Regions from separate parts of the Duganella sp. GW821-FHT01E12 genome, predicted to be linked through region 3. Evidence: predicted binding sites of a transcription regulator. Region 3 holds the regulator's gene; each other region holds the start of a gene.
The links. Region 3 encodes HrcA, which represses chaperone genes, less so after heat shock. Its sites were predicted from a motif close to TTAGCACTCNNNNNNNNNGAGTGCTAA; they were not measured.
Positions count from the first base shown of each region.

Region 1 (6,269 bases), on a different contig from region 3:
CGAGGAGTTCTGCGACCTGCATCCGGGCATCCAGCCCGATGTGCTGCTGGAGGACCGGGTCGGCAACTGGGTGGAAGACCGCGTCGATGTGGGATTCCGCCTGGCGGCTTCGCCTCACGAGGGCGTCATTGCGCGCCGGCTGTTTCCGTTGCAGATGGTGATCTGCGGCGCGCCGGCCTATTTCGAGCGGCACGGCGTGCCGGAGACCCTGGCGGCGCTGGCGGCGCACCGCTGCAGCGCTTTCCGCCATCCCGGCACGGGCAAGGTGGTGCCGTGGCATGTGAAGCTGGACGGGCAGACGGTGGACCAGCCGGTGGTGCCGGCGTTGTGCAGCAACGATGAGTTGTTCGAACTCCAGGCTGTGCTCGCGGGCAAGGCGCTGGGCCAGCTTGCCGGCGTCACGGCGGCGCCGCACATCCGGGCGGGGCGCTTGATGCCCATCCTGGTCGAGCACATGCCGGACATCGCCGGCTACTTCGTCTACTTCGGCAGCAAGACTTCGCAACCGGCGCGCGCCCGCGCGTTTGTGGATTTGGCGGTGGAGCGTCTGGCCGACAACCCGGACTACGTCTTGAGCGACAGCGAGTTGCGGCGCCATCCGGGTTAGACCTCGCAGGGGGCGCTAGTGCGCCGACTTCTGCACCAGCGCGCTGCCGGCGCCGTGGCGGTGGCCTTCGCTGACGGCGGTGACGGTGCCGTCCGGGTTGAACACCAGCGCGTTGGCGGCGCCGATTTCCTCCGGCTTGTTCCAGTGCTGGCCGCGTTTCTCCAGCGCCCTGGCCTGTGCGGTGCCGGCGAAGCCCGGCTCGACGTCGGTCGCCAGGCCGTTGCGCTCGGACAGGCGCGGCGCGTTGAGCGCGTCGGGCATGCTCAGGCCCAGGTCGACGTAGTTGAAGATGGTCTGCAGCACGGTGGTGATGATGGTCGCGCCGCCGGGGCTGCCGATCGAGAACGCCGGCTTGCCGTTCCGGAAGGCCAGAGTCGGCGACATGCTGCTGCGCGGCCGCTTGCCCGCTTCCGGCACGTTGGGCGCGGGGCCGGAGAAGTTGAAGTCGGTCATCTCGTTGTTCAACAGGAAGCCGTAGCCCGGCACCACGATGCCGCTGCCGCCCCACGATTCGATGGTGTAGGTGTAGGAGACGATGTTGCCGTCCTTGTCCGACACGGTCAGGTGGGTGGTGTGTGCGCCTTCGGCCAGCAGCTTGTTGGCGTTGGGGCGCAGCGGCACGCTGACGTCGTTCTGGAACGGATACGGATCGCCGGCCGGGGCCTGCACGCTGGCCTGGTTCTGGTTGATCAGCTCGCGGCGGCGGGCGGCGTAGTCCTTGCTCAGCAGGCCGGCCACCGGCGCTTCGACGAACTCGGGATCGGCCAGGTAGGCGTTGCGGTCGGCGAAGGCCAGGCGGCTCGCCTCCAGGTACAGGTGTTCGGCCTGGTCCCTGGGCATGGCCTTGAGGTCGTAGCCTTCGAGGATGTTGAGCGCCTCGGCAATGGCGATGCCGCCGCTGCTCGGCAGCGGCATGCCGTACAGGTCGTAGCCGCGGTAGGTGCTGTGCACCGGCTGGCGCAGGCGCGCCTCGTAGTTGGCCAGGTCGGCCATCGTCATCCGGCCGGCGCGCACCTGCACGCCGTTGGCGACTTTCGGCTGGTTGACGGCGTCGACCACGGCGCGGCCGATCTTGCCCTCGTAGAAGACCTTGACGCCGCCGGCCGCCAGCTCGCGGTAGGCCTTGGCCATGCCGGGGTTGCGCAGGATGCTGCCGGGCTGGATGGCCTTGCCGTTGCGCAGGTAGAGCGCGGCGGTGTCGGGGAACATGCTGAACTTGACCTGGCTCTCTTCGACCAGGCGCGAGAAGTTGGCGTTGACGGTGAAGCCGTCGCTGGCCACGGCGATGGCCGGCGCCAGCACCTGCTTGAACGTCATCGAGCCGTAGCGGTCCAGCGCCTCGTGCCAGCCGCGCACGGTGCCCGGCACGCCGACCGACATGCCGCTGGCGACCACGGTGTCGAAGTCCATTTCCTTGCCGTCGTGCTGGAACACGGTGGGCGTGAAGCTGGCCGGCGCGGTTTCGCGGTGGTCGACGGTGATCACGCGCTTGTCCCTGGCCAGGTAGATGACCATGAAGCCGCCGCCGCCGATGCCGCAGCTGAACGGGTCGGTCACGCCCAGCGTGGCGGCCGCCGCGACGGCGGCGTCGATGGCGTTGCCGCCCTGGTTGAGGATGGCCAGCGCGGCCTTGGACGCCGGCTCGCTGATGGTGGCGACCGCGCCGCCGCTGCCGGTGGCGACCGGGGTCTTGGCCCAGGCCGCCGGCGGCAGGATCAGCGTGAGGATGATGGTGGAGACGAGAACGGTGCGGGCGGGGCGGCGGGACAGGATCATGGGCGCGGGTCCGGGTTAGGATGAGGGGGCGTTGCTCACCCTCAAGCTTACCCGATAATCCGGCGTAGCTTCATTCTTGGCGGGGACCGCCTGCGGTTCGACGCCGGTCAGCGTGAAGGTCAGGCCGTTCTGCGTGACGCTGGGGCTGGCGTTGGGCATGCTGTCGGACAGCACGAAGTTGCTGGTGGTGCCGTCGGGCGCGGTCAGCGCGAAGCTGTAGCTGATGTAGCCGGCCCATACACAGACGGCGCCGACGCGGCAGCGGCTGTCGTTGACGCGCTCGAGCTTGAGGCTGGGCGCGCTGGCGGTGGCGCCGCTGACGCCGGGCATGGCGGCCGGCGCGAGGGCGACGCTGGCGCCCTGCGTCAGCACGTAGGTCTGGTTGAACGGCTGCGGCTGCGGCGCGGCGCCGGCGCGGCCGACGGCCGACGCCGAACCGCAGGCGTGCAGCATGGCCAGCACGGCGGCCAGCAGCGGCAGGATGATCAACTGCCTGGCGAGTGTGGATTTCATTGGCATCCTCTTCCTTCAGAGTAGACGGCAAGCTTAGCAAAAAGATCACGTCGATGTCGCACGAACCGCAGCTTTGCAGCGCTGGGTCAAACTATGTGCCGTAGAATGGGGGCCCTGAATCACATAGATCGAACAAAATGAAAAAGACCGGCATGGCGAAAAGCGACGCTAAAAAATTAATGGGCCAGATGTCCGCCCCTGGCGCCGCCAGCTTCGGCAAGGTGGCCGAGGTGGTCGACAAGCGGGAACAGCGCAAGCGCGACCAGGCGTTGGGGCTGGTGCCGTTCGCGGTCAAGCTCAACGGCGAGCTGGTGCAGCAGCTGCACGCCAGGGCGAAGGAGCGCGACGTCGACCTGAACCAGCTGGTCGGCGAGCTGCTGGCGCAAGGCCTGGGTGCGGCGTAAAACGTAAAAAAAGCCCCGGACGGGGCTTTCCTCAGGGCGCGGCCGCTTACACGTAGGCGGCCAGCGCGCCCTTCATTTTCTTCAGCGCGGCCACTTCGATCTGGCGGATGCGCTCGGCCGAGACGCCGAACTCTTCCGCCAACGTGTGCAAGGTGGCGCCGGAGCCGTCGTCGTTGGCCAGCCAGCGGCTTTCCACGATGCGGCGCGAGCGGGCGTCCAGCTTGCCCAGCGCTTCCTCCAGCCCTTCCGATTGCAGGCGGGTCACCTGTTCGGCCTCCAGCACGCGGGTCGGCTCGCTGGCCTCGGACGACAGGTAGGCGATCGGCGCGAACTTGTCGTCCTCGTCGTCGTTGGGCGATTCCAGCGCGATGTCGCGCCCGCTCAACCGGGTTTCCATCTCGATCACTTCCTCGCGCTTGACGTCCAGCATCTTGGCCAGGCTGTCGATCTGGGTCGGGGTCATCGCGTCCAGGCCGGTCTTGTGGCTGCGCAGGTTGAAGAACAGCTTGCGCTGGGCCTTGGTGGTGGCCACCTTGACCAGGCGCCAGTTCTTCAGGATGTACTCGTGCATCTCGGCCTTGATCCAGTGCATGGCGTACGACACCAGGCGCACGCCCTGGTCCGGGTCGAAGCGCTTGACCGCTTTCATCAGGCCGATGTTGCCTTCCTGGATCAGGTCGGCGTGCGGCAGGCCGTAGCCCAGATAGCCGCGCGCGATCGACACCACCAGGCGCAGGTGCGACAGCACCAGCTCCTGGGCGGCGCCCAGGTCGTTCTTTTCCTTGAGGCGCTTGGCCAGCGAGATTTCATCGTCGTGCGTCAGCATCGGCAGGCGGTTGACGGCCGAAATGTAGGCGTCCAGGTTGCCCAGGTTGCCAGTGAACCCGAGTCCCAGGGCGCGATTGGTGGCGGGTACCAATGCGGTCGGTGCGGACATCATAGTCATTTTCATTCCTTCGCTCGAAGATGTTGCTTAATCTCAATGTTGCTTGGTTCCGAAGAGAATTGTTTTTCTCTTCAGTTGCCATATATTAGCACTCTCCTTGCTTGAGTGCCAATCGCCAGATATTTATCGCTTTGATAGTAAAAATACTATGACGTTTTTAAGCATCATGGCTTCTGCAATATCAAGCATGCGCGTTGGAGCTTAGGCCGGCCTTAATGCTAAGGGGGCTGGATGGGCCCTTCCGTGCGCGGACGCACGGAAGGGTGGAGGGATCAGTTCAGGCGGGACAGGTGGCGCTGCACGGACAGCAGGGCGCCGATGAGGCCGAGGCCGGCCGACAGGGCCAGCAGGCCGGCCATGGCCAGCGGCGGCAGCGGCGCCAGCTGGAATTCGGAGGCGTACAGCCGGGCGAATTCGGCGATCGCCACGTTGAGCGGACGCAGCGCCAGCGACACCGCGCCCAGCGCCACGCCGCCCGCGCACAGGCCCAGCAGCGCGCCGGTGTAGTAGAAGGGGCGGTGGATGAAGCTGTCGGTGGCGCCGATCAGCTTGGACACCAGGATTTCCTCGCGCTGGGTCATCACCTGCAGGCGGATGGTGTTGAAGATCACCGCCACCACCACCGTGCCCAGCGTGGCCGCCAGCAGCAGCAGCGCCAGGCGCAGCACGTTGAGCAGCGCGGCCAGGCGCTTGACCCAGGCCGAATCGACCTGCACCGTGTCGACGCCGGGCAGGGCGCGGATCTGCTCGGCCAGCTGGTCGACGTCGCCGCCGGCCTGGGCGTTGCGGAAGGCGTCGAGCTTGAGCACGTAGCTGTCGGGCAGCGGGTTCTCGCCCAGCGTGGTCAGCACGTCGGCCAGGCCGCTCTTGTCCTTGAGCTGGTCGAGCGCCTTTTCGCGCGGGGTGAAGACGATCCTGGCCTGCTTGTCGCGCACCGTCTGGCGCAGCGACACGGCCAGCGCCTCGGCCTGCTCGCGCGGGGTGTCCTGCTTGAGGAAGACGCTGATCTCGGGATCGACCGACAGCTGCTCGGACATGGGGCGCACGTTGTCGAGCAGGGTGACGCCGGTGAACGGCAGCGCCAATGCGATCGCCACCACCAGGATGTTGAACACAAAGCCGCCGGGCGAGCGGCGCAGGTGCACCAGGGCCGCGGCCAGCGCGTAGCGGTGTTGCCGGAACCAGAGCGTCATGCCGCCACCTCCAGCTGGCCGTGCTTGAGATGGATGACGCGCGCGGCGGCGTCCAGCATCTGTTCGTCGTGGCTGGAGATCAGGCAGGTCACGCCCACCGAATGGAAGGCCTTGAGCGCGTCGAGCACCTGGTTGGCGCTGGCGCGGTCCAGGTTGGCGGTGGGTTCGTCGGCCAGGATCACCTGCGGGCGGTTGACGATGGCGCGCGCGATCGACACGCGCTGCTGTTCGCCACCGGACAGGGCCAGCGGCTGGGCGCCGGCCCGTTCCAGCAGGCCCACCTTGTCGAGGGCGGCGCGGGCGCGCTGCTCGGCCTGGGCGCGCGAGGCGCCCGTCACCAGCAGCGGCAGCATGACGTTGGCCAGGATGGAGCGGTCGGTCAGCAGCCGTTGCTGCTGGAAGATCAGGCCCAGGTTGCGCCGCAGGAAGGGCACGGCGGCCGGCTTGATGCGGGCGATGTCCTGGCCGTTGACGATCACGTGGCCGGCGCTGGGGCGCTCGACGGCGGCGATCATCTTGAGCAGGGTGGACTTGCCGGCGCCCGAGGGGCCGGCCAGGAACACCAGCTCGCCCTTGGCCACGGTGAACGAGACGTCGCGCAGCGCCGTCGCGTCGGGGGAATATTGTTTCGAGACGTTGCGGAATTCGATCATGGGGCGCTTATCGTTGGGGTTAGCCCAGCAGGGCTTCGACAAACTCGGCCGCGACGAAGGGCTGCAAGTCCTCGATCTTCTCGCCGATGCCGATGAAGTACACCGGCACCGGGCGCACGCGGGCGATGGCGGCCAGCACGCCGCCCTTGGCCGTGCCGTCGAGCTTGGTGATCACCA
Region 1 covers NZ_JBWKWR010000005.1:310,214-316,482, reverse strand. The annotation lists gene AC07WS_RS17185 (LysR family transcriptional regulator) at 1-607, shown strand, start outside; gene ggt (gamma-glutamyltransferase) at 623-2,383, opposite strand; gene AC07WS_RS17175 (hypothetical protein) at 2,399-2,896, opposite strand; gene AC07WS_RS17170 (hypothetical protein) at 3,034-3,300, shown strand; gene rpoH (RNA polymerase sigma factor RpoH) at 3,347-4,246, opposite strand; gene ftsX (permease-like cell division protein FtsX) at 4,519-5,439, opposite strand; gene AC07WS_RS17155 (cell division ATP-binding protein FtsE) at 5,436-6,092, opposite strand; gene ftsY (signal recognition particle-docking protein FtsY) at 6,112-6,269, opposite strand, start outside.
Region 1: rpoH (RNA polymerase sigma factor RpoH) is a predicted target of HrcA. The motif match lies at 4,332-4,358, and genes of this name have one in related genera.

Region 2 (6,269 bases), on a different contig from region 3:
TGACAATGTCGGTGGCCGGCTGCGGCGGCGGCTCGACCGACACCACCCCGCCGGCGACCCAAAAATCGGCCCTCATTTCGGGCACTGTGGCTGGCCTGTCGGCTAACAGCACTCTGCTGCTGGTCAACAACGGCACCGAGACCATCGCCGTCAAGGGCAGCGGCGGCTTCAAGTTCACCTATCCAGTGGCGTCAGGCGCGCCGTACAGCGTCGTGAAGTTCGCCGATCCGAACGGCGGCGACTGCACCGTCGCCAACGGCTCGGGCACGATCGCGCAGGACGCGGTCGATATCGGCAATGTCGCCGTGACGTGCCAGCCTGCCATGATCGGCTTGTTGAAGTATCACGTGGGCGTGACCGTGTCGGGACTGGCGGCCGGCAATGCCGTCAGCTTCGTCGACGCCAAGGGCAATATCCTGAAGGCCAGCGCGAATGGCCTGAGCGTGTTCGCGGCATCGTATTCGCCGCTGGAGCTGCACGGCGCCAGCTATCAAGTCACGGTGTCGTCCAACCCGACGGGCCAGACCTGCACGCTGACGAACAACGCCGGCACCAATGACACCACCGGGTTCGTCGACTTCATCAACGTCACCGCGCTCTGCAAATAAAAAAGCCAGCCTCCGAAGAGGCTGGCTTTCCTGTACAGCGAGGCTTATGCCGGCAATTACATCATGCCGTCCATGCCGCCCATGCCGCCCATGCCACCCATACCGCCCATGCCGCCGGCTGGTTTGTCTTCGGTGACTTCAGCGATCATGCAGTCGGTGGTCAGCATCAGGCCAGCGATCGAGGCTGCGTTTTGCAGTGCCGAACGGGTGACTTTCGCTGGGTCCAGAACGCCCATTTCCACCATGTCGCCGTAGGTGCCGTTGGCGGCGTTGTAGCCGTAGTTGCCTTTGCCGGCCAGAACCGCAGCAACCACCACCGACGCTTCTTCGCCAGCGTTTTGCACGATCATGCGCAGTGGCTCTTCCATCGCGCGCAGCACGATCTTGATGCCAGCTTCCTGGTCAGGATTGTCGCCTTTGACGTTCAGCGCGGCACGAGCGCGCAGCAGGGCTACGCCGCCGCCTGGCACGATGCCTTCTTCCACGGCAGCGCGGGTGGCGTGCAGTGCATCTTCGACGCGGGCTTTCTTCTCTTTCATTTCGACTTCGGTGGCTGCGCCAACCTTGATCACGGCAACGCCGCCGGCCAGCTTGGCCACGCGCTCTTGCAGTTTTTCACGGTCGTAGTCCGAGGTCGCTTCTTCGATCTGCACGCGGATCTGCTTGACGCGGCCTTCGATGCCTTCAGCGCGGCCGGCACCGTCGATGACGATGGTGTTTTCCTTGCCGACTTCGATGCGCTTGGCCTGGCCCAGTTCTTCCAGGGTGATTTTTTCCAGGGTCATGCCGACTTCTTCAGCAACCACTTGACCGCCGGTCAGGATCGCGATGTCTTCCAGCATGGCCTTGCGACGGTCGCCGAAGCCTGGGGCTTTGACTGCGCAGGTTTTCAGGATGCCGCGGATGTTGTTCACCACCAGGGTGGCCAGTGCTTCGCCTTCGATGTCTTCGGCGATGATCAGCAGTGGACGGCCGGCTTTGGCGACTTGTTCCAGTACCGGCAGCAGGTCGCGGATGTTGGAGATCTTCTTGTCGCACAGCAGGACGAATGGATTGTCCAGGATCGCGACTTGCTTCTCTTGGTTGTTGATGAAGTATGGCGACAGGTAGCCGCGGTCGAACTGCATACCTTCAACGATGTCCAGCTCGTCGTTCAGCGACTTGCCGTCTTCCACGGTGATGACGCCTTCTTTGCCGACTTTTTCCATCGCTTCAGCGATGCGGTCGCCGATCGACGAATCCGAGTTGGCGGAGATCGAACCGACCTGGGCGATTTCCTTGGTGGTGGTGCATGGACGGGCGATGATGGCGATCTGCTCGACGGTCGCGGCAACGGCCTTGTCGATGCCGCGCTTCAGGTCCATCGGGTTCATGCCGGCGGCCACGAACTTCATGCCTTCGCGCACGATGGCCTGGGCCAGCACGGTGGCGGTGGTGGTGCCGTCGCCGGCGTTGTCGCTGGTGCGGGAAGCAACTTCCTTGACCATCTGCGCGCCCATGTTCTGCAGCTTGTCTTTCAGTTCGACTTCCTTGGCGACCGAGACGCCGTCCTTGGTGACGGTCGGGGCGCCGAAGGAGCGCTCCAGCACCACGTTGCGGCCTTTCGGGCCCAGGGTGACTTTGACTGCGTTGGCCAGGACGTTGACGCCTTCAACCATTTTGGCGCGCGCTGCGTCGCCGAAAATTACTTCTTTAGCTGCCATGTTGTTTCTCCAGAATTAGGTGAGTACTAGTGCAAACGTGCGTGTCAATTACTTGACGACGATTGCCATGATGTCTTCTTCGCGCATGACCATCAGTTCCTGGCCATCGACCTTGACGGTCTGGCCGGCGTATTTGCCGAACAGGACACGGTCGCCCACTTTGACGTCCAGCGGACGGACTTTGCCGTCTTCCAGAATCTTGCCATTGCCGACGGCGAGCACTTCGCCTTGATCCGGTTTTTCAGCGGCCGCATCAGGGATGATCAGGCCGGACGCAGTTTTGGTTTCCTGGTCGAGGCGTTTGACGATTACGCGATCGTTCAAAGGGCGAAGGTTCATACAAAACTCCTTAAATTAACAATGGTACAGTTTGTTGCTACACCAACAACGTTGCTGTAGCGGAAAGTTTGGTCGAGAGCGCTGTTAGCACTCCCTTAGAACGAGTGCCAATTATAGGGACGACCCTGCCGTATTTCAAGACGCTAGGCTTGCGTGCACACAAATAAGCACAAAAATGATGCGGATCTGTACCCAAAAAGGAATGTTTGCACTTTTGGTATAGAAGTTGACAACGTCTGACCAAGCTCCTACTATTGCAAAGCTGCAAATAGAGACTGTGTTAATTTTTCAATATTCTTTAAGGACTATGAAAATGGCAGATCAAAAAGAGGCAAAACTGTTCGCATTCAAACTGGCTGCGAAACAGGCACAAGAAAAACCTGCAGAACAATGGAAAGTCCGCGACGGCGTTGCCGTGGCCGGCTGCACCGGCCCGGTCGACTTCGACAACTACCGCGATTACGACAACATCTACCACCGGAACGACAAAGGCATCTACTGCTAAGTACTGGCCCGTCCACGAAAGCCTTGCTGCGTCAGCAAGGCTTTTTTGTTTTTCGCCCAGTCGTGGAGCATTCGATGAGCAAGACGATTTTGATTGTCACCAACAGCCAGGATCTGCATGCCGACCTGGTCGCCGCCAGGCTGGCGGCCGGCGGGCACCGGCTGTTCCGGCTGGACCTGGACCGCTTCCCGCGCGACTTCCAGACCTGCCAGTGGCATGCCGGCGGCGCGCTGCACCACAAGCTACGCCGCCGTGGCGACGAGCACTGGCTCGATCTGGCCGAGGTGGGCGCGGTGTGGATACGCAAGCCGGCCGAATTCACCTTCCTCAGCGACGAGCTGGCGCCGCAGGAACTGGCCTACGCCAGGCAGGAGGCGGAACACGCCTTGTTCAGCCTGCTCTACACGCTGGACTGCTACTGGATCAGCCACCCGCTGGCGCTGCGCGGCGCGCAGTGGAAGGGCGAGCAGCTCAAGCGCGCCGCCCGCATGGGCTTTGTGGTGCCGGACTCGCTGACCACCAACGCGCCGGGCGAGGTGCTGGCGTTCAAGGACAGCCTGGCCGGCGACATGATCTTCAAGTCGCTGTCGGACCCGATGCTGGGCGGCGAGCAGCTGGCGCCGGAGCAGCGCAGCACTGGCGGGCTCGGCACCACCATCGTCGACGACGACATGCTGCGCAACGTCGAAGCGGTCGGCCAGTTGCATTGCCACTTCCAGCGCTACATCCCCAAGCAATATGAGCTGCGGGTGACGGTGATCGGCGAGCGGGTGTTCGCCGCCAGGATCCACAGCCAGGACGACGCCCGCACGGCCGTCGATTCGCGCGACATGTCGGCGCCGATCCGCTACGAGGCGGCGCAACTGCCCGACGAGCTGCGGCGGCGCTGCGTGGCCTTCGTGCGCAGCTACGACTTGAACTACGGCGCGCTGGACCTGATCGTCACGCCCGATGGCGAGGTGGTGTTCCTCGAAAATAATCCCGCAGGCCAGTTCCTGTATATCGAACAATTGATACCGGAGTTTAAGATGATCGATGCCATGGCCGACACGTTGGCGGAGGGCGCGCAATGGCACTAGAGCACACCGTCCTCGCCGACCGCATCCGCGAGCTGGAGGCAGTGCGCGACAGCCGCGTGCTGGTGCTGGCCGCGTCGCACCTGGAAATGGAACTGCTGCCGGCGCTGTACGAACAATGCCGCGACCTGGCTCCGGCGCGCCGGCTGGACGTGGTGCTGCACGGACGCGGCGGCGAGGTGCAGGCCGCGCGCCGCATCGCGCTGCTGCTGCGCGCCCAGGCCGGGCAGCTGAGCTTCATCGTGCCCTACCACTGCGAGTCGGCCGCCACGCTGCTGACCTTGTGCGGCGACGAGATCATCGCCGGCGAGCTGGCGCTGTTCTCGCCCATCGATCCGCTGCTCAACGGCGCCGACGGCACGGCCTTCTCCGGCCTCGACATCAAATGCCTGGGCGACATGGCACAGCAGTGGTTCGGCGTGGAGGCCGACGAGGCGCGGCAGCAGGCGCTGGCCCTGCTGTGCGGCAGCGTGTTCCCCGCCAGCCTGGGCGCCTTCTACCGCAGCACGCTGGAGCAGCAGCAGATCGGCGAGCAGCTGCTGGCCTTTCACCTGCCCGGCGAGGACGCGGCGTTCCGCAGCCGGCTGGTGGGCCAGCTGATGGCCGGCTACCACTCGCACTACTATGCGATCACGCGCGAGGAGCTGGCGGCGCTGGGCCTGCGCGTGCGCGGCGACGCGGCGGTCGAGCGGCCGGCGTGGGAAATCTCGCGGCTGCTGCAGGGCCACGTCGGCGGCGGCCAGCGCGCCAGCGAGGACGCGCCGTGGTGCGATGCGCTGTTCGCCACGCGCCACGGCGCCAGCGAGCGCCGCCGGCAGCCGGGCGGCCTGGCGCCGTCGTGGAGCGTGGAGCGCTACCCGCGATGAGCACCGGCCAATTCCTGGGCGAGATACTGCGCTACTTTGTCGCGCTGCTGATGCTGGCCGCCGCCACGGCCAAGCTGCGCGACCTGGCCGGCTTCCGCGACAACCTGGCCAGCCTGTTCGGCATGGGCGCGGCGCAGCGCGCGCTGGCTGCGCCCACGGTGGCGGCGGCCGAACTGGCGGTGGCCGCGCTGCTGCTCGGCGGCCTGGCGCGCGCCGGCCTGCTGGCCGCGCTGCTGATGCTGGCCGTGTTCACGGCGCTGGTCGGCTACAAGTTTTATACGCAGAGCGTGGTCCGCTGCGGCTGCTTCGGCGAGGCCGAGCGCTCGCTGTCCGGCCTGGACCTGCTGCGCAACGGGCTGGTGATGGCGGCGATCGCCGCCGGCCTGGCGCTGCCGGCCGGGTTCGCGCCGCCGTGGCATGTCGCGCTGCTGGCGCTGTCGCTGGGCTGTCTGGCCTGCGTCGTCGCCGTGCACTTCCACGAAATTGTCCACTTGTTGAGCCCGAGCGATGGATAGCCCGATCCTTCACCTGACCCTGGCGCTGCTGGCCCTCGGCCTGGCGCTCAACCTCAAGCTGACGCTGTCGGTGCTGCATACGGCGCGGCGCGAGCGCGACACGCCCGAGGCGCTGCCGCCGGGCGCGCCGCTGCCGCAGGTGTCGGCGCGCGCGCTGCGCGGCGGCGCGGTGCATCGCCTGGGTGCCGGCGGCCAGGCGGCCGCGCTGCTGTTCTTGTCGAGCAAATGCCCGAAGTGCAAGACCAAGCTGCCAGAGATCGGCCGCATGCTGGCGCCGGCCGAGCAGGCGGGGCTGGACATATGGATCGTCAGCCACGAACCGGGCTGGCGCCTGCGCCAGTTTCTGCGCGGCGCCTTCCCGCTGACGCGGGCGCTGCGGGTGGCGATGCGCGACTACAAGCTGCTCAATCCCACGTTGGTCTCGCCGTCCTACCTGATGGTCAGTCACGAGGGCGTGCTGGAAGCGGCAGGCATGATAGGCGACGACAACTGGCAGGACTTGCGCGTCCAGCTTGCCGAGGCCGCCGAGACCGCGGCGGCGGGCGCGCCATGAATTTCGAGCCCCATCTCGAGCGGCTGCGGCTGATCTATCCGGTGCGCCGCCAGCTCGCCGCGGCGGTGTTTTTCATGGGCCTGGGCGTGCTGATACAGCTGGTC
Region 2 covers NZ_JBWKWR010000002.1:553,310-559,578, reverse strand. The annotation lists gene AC07WS_RS07790 (hypothetical protein) at 1-608, shown strand, start outside; gene groL (chaperonin GroEL) at 665-2,311, opposite strand; gene groES (co-chaperone GroES) at 2,360-2,650, opposite strand; gene AC07WS_RS07775 (hypothetical protein) at 2,964-3,155, shown strand; gene AC07WS_RS07770 (ATP-grasp domain-containing protein) at 3,230-4,234, shown strand; gene AC07WS_RS07765 (SDH family Clp fold serine proteinase) at 4,225-5,097, shown strand; gene AC07WS_RS07760 (MauE/DoxX family redox-associated membrane protein) at 5,094-5,612, shown strand; gene AC07WS_RS07755 (hypothetical protein) at 5,605-6,165, shown strand; gene AC07WS_RS07750 (ABC transporter ATP-binding protein) at 6,162-6,269, shown strand, end outside.
Region 2: groES (co-chaperone GroES) is a predicted target of HrcA. The motif match lies at 2,735-2,761, and genes of this name have one in related genera.

Region 3 (6,269 bases):
CCTCGATGTCGTAGCCGACCGCCAGCGCCTTGGCCGCCTGCTGCAGCAGCTTGAGCGTGACGTTGACGCCGACGCTGAAGTTGGGCGAGAACACGATGGCGGTCTTCTTGGCCGCCGCCGCGATCGCCGCCTTGCCCGCCTCGTCGAAGCCGGTGGTGCCGATGATCATCTTGATGCCGTGCTCGGCGCAATAGGCCAGGTGCTCCAGCGTGCCCTCGGGGCGGGTGAAGTCGATCAGGAACTGCGCGCCGGCCAGGCCCTTGGCCAGGTCGGACTCCACCGCCACGCCGGCCGGCTTGCCGAGGAAGGCGGCGGCGTCGCTGCCGATGTTGGCCGAGCCCGCGCGGTCCAGCGCGCCGGACAGGCGGGCGTCGGGCGCGTCGAGCACCGCTTCGATCAGGATGCGGCCCATGCGGCCGCCGGCGCCGGCGATGGCGATGTTCAGGTTGGTCATGCTGCTGTCCTCGTGCTTATTTCTTGTCGTTGTTCACCGTCACGCCGACCGGCGCGGCGGCGGAATTGTCGGCGCCGGCCGGAATCGGCGAGGTGTTGCCGACCGGGCGCGCGTCCGGCGTGTTCAGGTCCTTCTTGACCTTGGGCGCCGGGCCGGCGATGCGGGCGATGTAATCTTTTTCGGTCGGCAGGTTGCCGCCCTCCCAGCGCGCCACCTTGCCGTCCTTGTCGAAGAACACGATCACGCGGCTGGTGGTGAGTTCGCCGTTGCCCTTGGCCATGCGGAACGCGTAGTCCCAGCGGTCGGCGTGGAACGGGTCGGCCAGCAGCGCGGTGCCGAAGATGAAGCGCACCTGTTCGCGCGTCATGCCGGTCTTGAGCTGGGACAGCATTTCCTCGGAGACGAAGTTGCCCTGCTGGATGTCGGGACGGTAGGGCGAGAAGAACCACATGAACTTCTGCAGCTTGGTGATGGTGGTCGTCTGCGCACCCTTGTTGGCGTCGAGCGTGATGCCGGTTTCCTTCACGTCGGTCGATTTCTCGCCCAGCGTGGTGTTGGACGCGCAGCCGCCCGCGGCCAGCGCGATGCATACGGCGCCGGCCAGCAGCGGCGCGCGGCGGGTGAAACGGTGCAACAAAGACTGCGATAAAGCCTGGGTGACGCGCATGGTTGTCCTCAATCTGATCGAGCGGAAGTGCCGAAAAACGCTATATCATAAAGCACAAGGTGCGACATGGGGCTGCGCGGGCACTCGGAGAGATGGCATTATCCAGCAAATCGGCGACTATGTCCTTGTTTTATAAAGAATAATTGTAAAACATTGCAAATGTAAATTTCACGCCGGCCGGCCCGCGCGGCGCGGAGGGTGCGGTGGCAGCCGGAGTGCGTTAAACTGTCGCCTAGCAATCGCCAACCACCATTAAGAGTCGCCACCATGAGCAACAATCCCACCGATCTGAAGGCCAGCGGCCTCAAAGCCACGCTGCCCCGCCTCAAAATCCTGGACATCTTCCAGAATAGCGAAGTGCGCCACCTGACCGCCGAGGATGTGTACAAGATCCTGTTGTCCGACAATATGGACGTGGGCCTGGCGACCGTGTACCGGGTGCTGACCCAGTTCGAGCAGGCCGGCCTGCTCAACCGCAATCACTTCGAGACCGGCAAGGCCATCTTCGAATTGAACGAGGGCTCGCACCACGACCATCTGGTGTGCCTGGACTGCGGCCGGGTGGAGGAATTCTTCGACGAGGAAATCGAGACGCGCCAGCAGCTGGTGGCCAAGGAGCGCGGCTTCAAGATCGCCGAGCACGCGCTGGCCATCTACGGCAACTGCACCAAGACCGCCTGCCCGCACCGCCCTTGACGGTCAATTATGGCTGAGCGCGTTCGATAGCAGCTTGGCCGTGATGTCGACGATCGGTATCACCCGCTCGTAGGCCATGCGCGTCGGCCCGATCACGCCCAGCGTGCCGACGATCTTGCCGTTGGCCGTGTACGGCGCGGTCACCACGCTCATCTCGTCCATCGGCACCAGGCTCGATTCGCCGCCGATGTAGATCTGCACCCCGCTGGCCTTGCTCGACACGTCGAGCAGCTGCATCAGCCCGGTCTTCTGCTCGAACATGTCGAACATCTGCCGCAGCGACGTCATGTTGGACGACAGGTCGCTCACCGACAGCAGGTTGCGCTCGCCCGAGATGACCATGTCGTCCGAGCTGTCGGCCATCGCCTCGCTGCCCGCCTCCACCGCCGCCTGCATCAGCCGGCCCATGTCGTCGCGCAGCTGGCGCACCTCGCTGTGCAGCCGCGTGTGCACCTCGTCGAACGCCAGGCCGCCGTAGTTCTGGTTGATGTAGTTGGCCGACTGCACCAGCTGCGCCGGGCTGTAGTCGACGTCGGTCAGCAGCAGCCGGTTCTGCACGTCGCCGGTCGGGCCGACGATCACCAGCAGGATGCGCTTCTCCCCCAGCCGCAGGAACTCGATCTGCTGGAACACCGATTCGCGCCGCGGGCTGAGCACCACGCCGGCGAACTGCGACAGCGACGACAGCATCTGCGCCGCGTTGGCGATCATCTTGTGCGGCTGCGGCGCCTGCAGCCGCATGCGCCCCTCCACCGACTGCTCGTCGAGGTGCTGCACGGTGAGCAGGGTGTCGACGAAGATGCGGTAGCCGCGCGGCGTCGGCACCCGGCCGGCCGAGGTGTGGGGACTGGCGACATAGCCCAGTTCCTCCAGGTCGGCCATGATGTTGCGGATGGTGGCCGGCGACAGGTCCAGCCCGGAGATCTTGGACAAGGCGCGCGAGCCCACCGGCTGGCCGTCCGCGATGTAGCGTTCGACTAGGGCCTTGAGCAAGGTTTGTGCGCGTGTATCGAGTTGCATGGTCATTCACTGATGGTATTTCTGCATATTATGCACGCTCCGCGCCGGACGGGGGCCGCCGCGTGGCATCAATGCTGCATTTGCGCACGAACCCATGCCAGAAGTTCATCGAAACTGGCGCAGGTGGCGTCCGGCGCGATGCCGGCCTCGTGCTGCGCGCCCCGGCGGTTCATCCACACCGCCCGCAGGCCGGCGCCCTGCGCGCCCTGCACGTCCAGCCGCAGGTCGTCGCCGACGTAGACCGCGTCGCGCGGCGCCACGCCCATGGCCTCGCAGGCGGCCAGGAAAATGGACGGGTCGGGCTTGGCGCGGCCGAAGCGCGCCGAGGCCAGCACGGTGTCGAAATGGTGGTGCAGGCCGATGACTTCAAGGTCGGCGTTGCCGTTGGTGACCACGCCCAGGCGCAGCATGGCCTGCAGCTGCGCCAGCGCGGCCGGCACCTCGCCGAACGGCGTGACGGCGTTGCGCTGCACGTGGAAGTGGCGCATGGCGCCGTCGATGTGGGCGGCGTCGGCTCCGGCCTCGGCGAAGGCCTGCTCCAGCGTCAGGCGGCGCAGCCGGTACAGGTCCACCACCAGCTCGGGCTGCTGTTCCAGCAGGGCCGCGCGGCGCGCGCGCAGCGCCTCGACCGAGTAGCGCCGCGTCACCTCGGGCGCGTGCTCGGCCAGCCAGGCGTGCCAGCTGGTTTCCGCCGCCGCGATCACCGGGGCGATCGGCCACAGGGTGTCGTCAAGGTCGAACAGCAGGGCGTGCGGGCGGCGTGGGGTCATGGTGGCTTACGGTCGGTGGTTGTGGAATCTGCGTATTGTCGCACCGATTGCCGCCCGGCGACGGCGTGGTAAATTATCGGATTGCCCCGCTGGAGACCCCGTGCCCTTGACCATCCTCGCAACCGTGCGCCGCCGTGCGCCGCCGGCAGCCGCCCTGTCAGCCGCCCTGTCCATCGCCCTGCCTGCCGCCCTGCTGGCCGGCTGCGCCACCGTCGGCCAGCCGCCGGCCTTCACCTCCTTCGTGGTGCTGGGCGAAGGCGGCGCCGCCGTCGCGCGCGTGCTGATCGACGCCCCCGCCTGCCCCGCCATCGCCATCGACGGCCGCGTCCAGCCGATGGCCTTGCGCGCGCCGGCCGCCACGCTGCCGCTGCGCGCCACGGCGTCGGCGCCGGCCGATTCCAAGCCGGCCGCCTTCCCGCTGCTGACCTGCGAGGCCGCGCTGCCGGCCGCCGGCAGCTACGCCCAGGCCAGCGTGCTGGGCCGGACATTGCCGCTGCCGCCGGCCGCGCCGCGCCGCATCGTGGTCATCGGCGACACCGGCTGCCGCCTGCAAAAGAGCAGCCACAGCTACCAGGCCTGCAACCGCGCGGCCGACTATCCGTTCGCCGCCATCGCGGCCGCGGCCGCCGCGTGGGGCCCGGAGCTGGTGATCCACGTGGGCGACTACCACTACCGCGAAAACGCCTGCCCGGACGGCGACGCCGGCTGCGCCGGCAGTCCCTGGGGCTACGGCTGGGACGCCTGGGACGCCGACTTCTTCGCGCCCGGCGCGGCGCTGCTGCGGGCGGCGCCGTGGATCATGGCGCGCGGCAACCACGAGAACTGCCTGCGCGGCGGCCAGGGCTACTGGCGCCTGCTCGATCCGCGCCCGCTGCTGCCCGGACGCGACTGCAACGCCGCCGCCGACGACGCGCTCGGCAACTACAGCGAGCCCTACGCCGTGCCGATCGGCCAGGACACCCAGCTGCTGGTGCTCGACACCGCCAACACCACGTGGAAGGGCTTCAAGCCGGGCGAGCCGGGCTACGACAGCTACCGCGCGCTGTACCGCCGGTTCGACGCGCTGGCGCGCCAGGCGCCGCGCAACATCGGCATCGCCCACCATCCGCTGCTGGGCATGGGCGCCGACCGCCGCGCCGACGGCTCGGTGCGGCTGCTGCCGGGCGACGCCGGCCTGCAGCAAGCGTTCGGCTCGCTCAACCCGCAGCTGCTGCCCGAGCCGGTCCAGGCCATGCTGTCGGGCCATGTGCACCTGTGGGAACAACTGAGCTTTGACAGCGGCCATCCGAGCCAGTTCATCTCCGGCTTTTCCGGCACCGCCGAGGACACCGTGCCGCTGCCCGAGCGCCTGCCGGACGGCGTGACGCCGGCGCCGGGCGCGCGGGTCGAACAGTTCAGCTCCTGGGTCGACGGCTACGGCTACATGACCATGGAGCGCGAAGACGCGGACCGCTGGCTGGTGCAGGTGCACGACCTTGCGGGCCGGGTGCGCAACAGCTGCCGGCTCGACGGCAAGCGCTCGCGCTGCGCGGTGGCGCAGGTGCGCTGAGCGCTGGCGCGGCCCCGGGTGTCACAAGCTGTTACATCGCTCGGCGGCCCCGGGCTTAGCAAATGCACTAAAATACGGCCCATTCCGTGTAAGATGCTGCACCCGAGTGTTGCCGGCCCTATTCGATTTGGAGAGAGATTTTTATGAAAAGTGTGTATCTGCGTTCAGGCCTCGCCCTGGTGTGCGCCGCCCTGCTGAACGCCTGCGGCGGCGGCAACGGCAACCTGGCCCTGTCGGGCACCATCACCGGCCTGACCAAGCCCGACCTGGTCCTGATCAACAAGAAGACCAATGAACGGCTGGCCATTCCGGCCAACAGCACCAGCTTCGTGTTCACCCGCCTGGCCGCGGTCGACGAAGAGTTCGACATCGAGATCGACACCCCGCCCACCGGCGCCAAGTGCACGCCGGTCGGCACCTCCAACGTCGGCAAGGCCAACGCCTACACCTCGTACCAGATCGGCTTTAGCTGCGCGACCAATCCGTGGACGCTGGGCGGCACCGTGAGCGGCCTGCGCAGCAAGAGCCTGGTGCTGGCCAACGGCGCCGACCTGGTCACCGTGCCGCCGCCGGCCACCGCCGGCGACAAGGTCAGCTTCGAATTCCCGAGCAAGGTCGGCGACGGCTCGCCGTACGGTGTGACCGTGCTGACCCAGCCCACGGACCCGGTCGCCCAGGTCTGCACGGTCAGCAACCCCACCAGCACGATGCCGGCCGGCGGTTTCCTCGGCCTGGTCGTCACCTGCAATTAATTCCGGCGCCGGCCGTCGTCGCGACGGCCGGCGCGCCCGCCTCTTTTTGGAGTACACCATGAAATATCCGACTTTGAGCGCCGTTGCGGCGCTGACGCTGGCCGCCGCCCTGTCCGCCTGCGGCGGCAAGGCCCAATTCGCCGTGCAGGGCACCATCGACGGCTTGAACAACAGCGGCCTGGTGCTGGCCAACGGCAGCGACACGCTGCCGGTGCCGTCCGGCGCCACCAGCTTCGTGATGCCCAAGCAGATTTCCTACGGCACCGAGTACAACGTCACCGTGCTGACCAACCCGGCGCACCAGACCTGCGCGCCAGTCTCGGGCGCCTCCGGCTCGGCCGGCCACACGGTGTCGATCGCC
Region 3 covers NZ_JBWKWR010000014.1:60,072-66,340, forward strand. The annotation lists gene dapB (4-hydroxy-tetrahydrodipicolinate reductase) at 1-454, opposite strand, end outside; gene AC07WS_RS27280 (outer membrane protein assembly factor BamE) at 471-1,121, opposite strand; gene fur (ferric iron uptake transcriptional regulator) at 1,389-1,817, shown strand; gene hrcA (heat-inducible transcriptional repressor HrcA) at 1,821-2,837, opposite strand; gene AC07WS_RS27295 (HAD family hydrolase) at 2,906-3,607, opposite strand; gene AC07WS_RS27300 (metallophosphoesterase family protein) at 3,714-5,156, shown strand; gene AC07WS_RS27305 (hypothetical protein) at 5,300-5,908, shown strand; gene AC07WS_RS27310 (hypothetical protein) at 5,967-6,269, shown strand, end outside.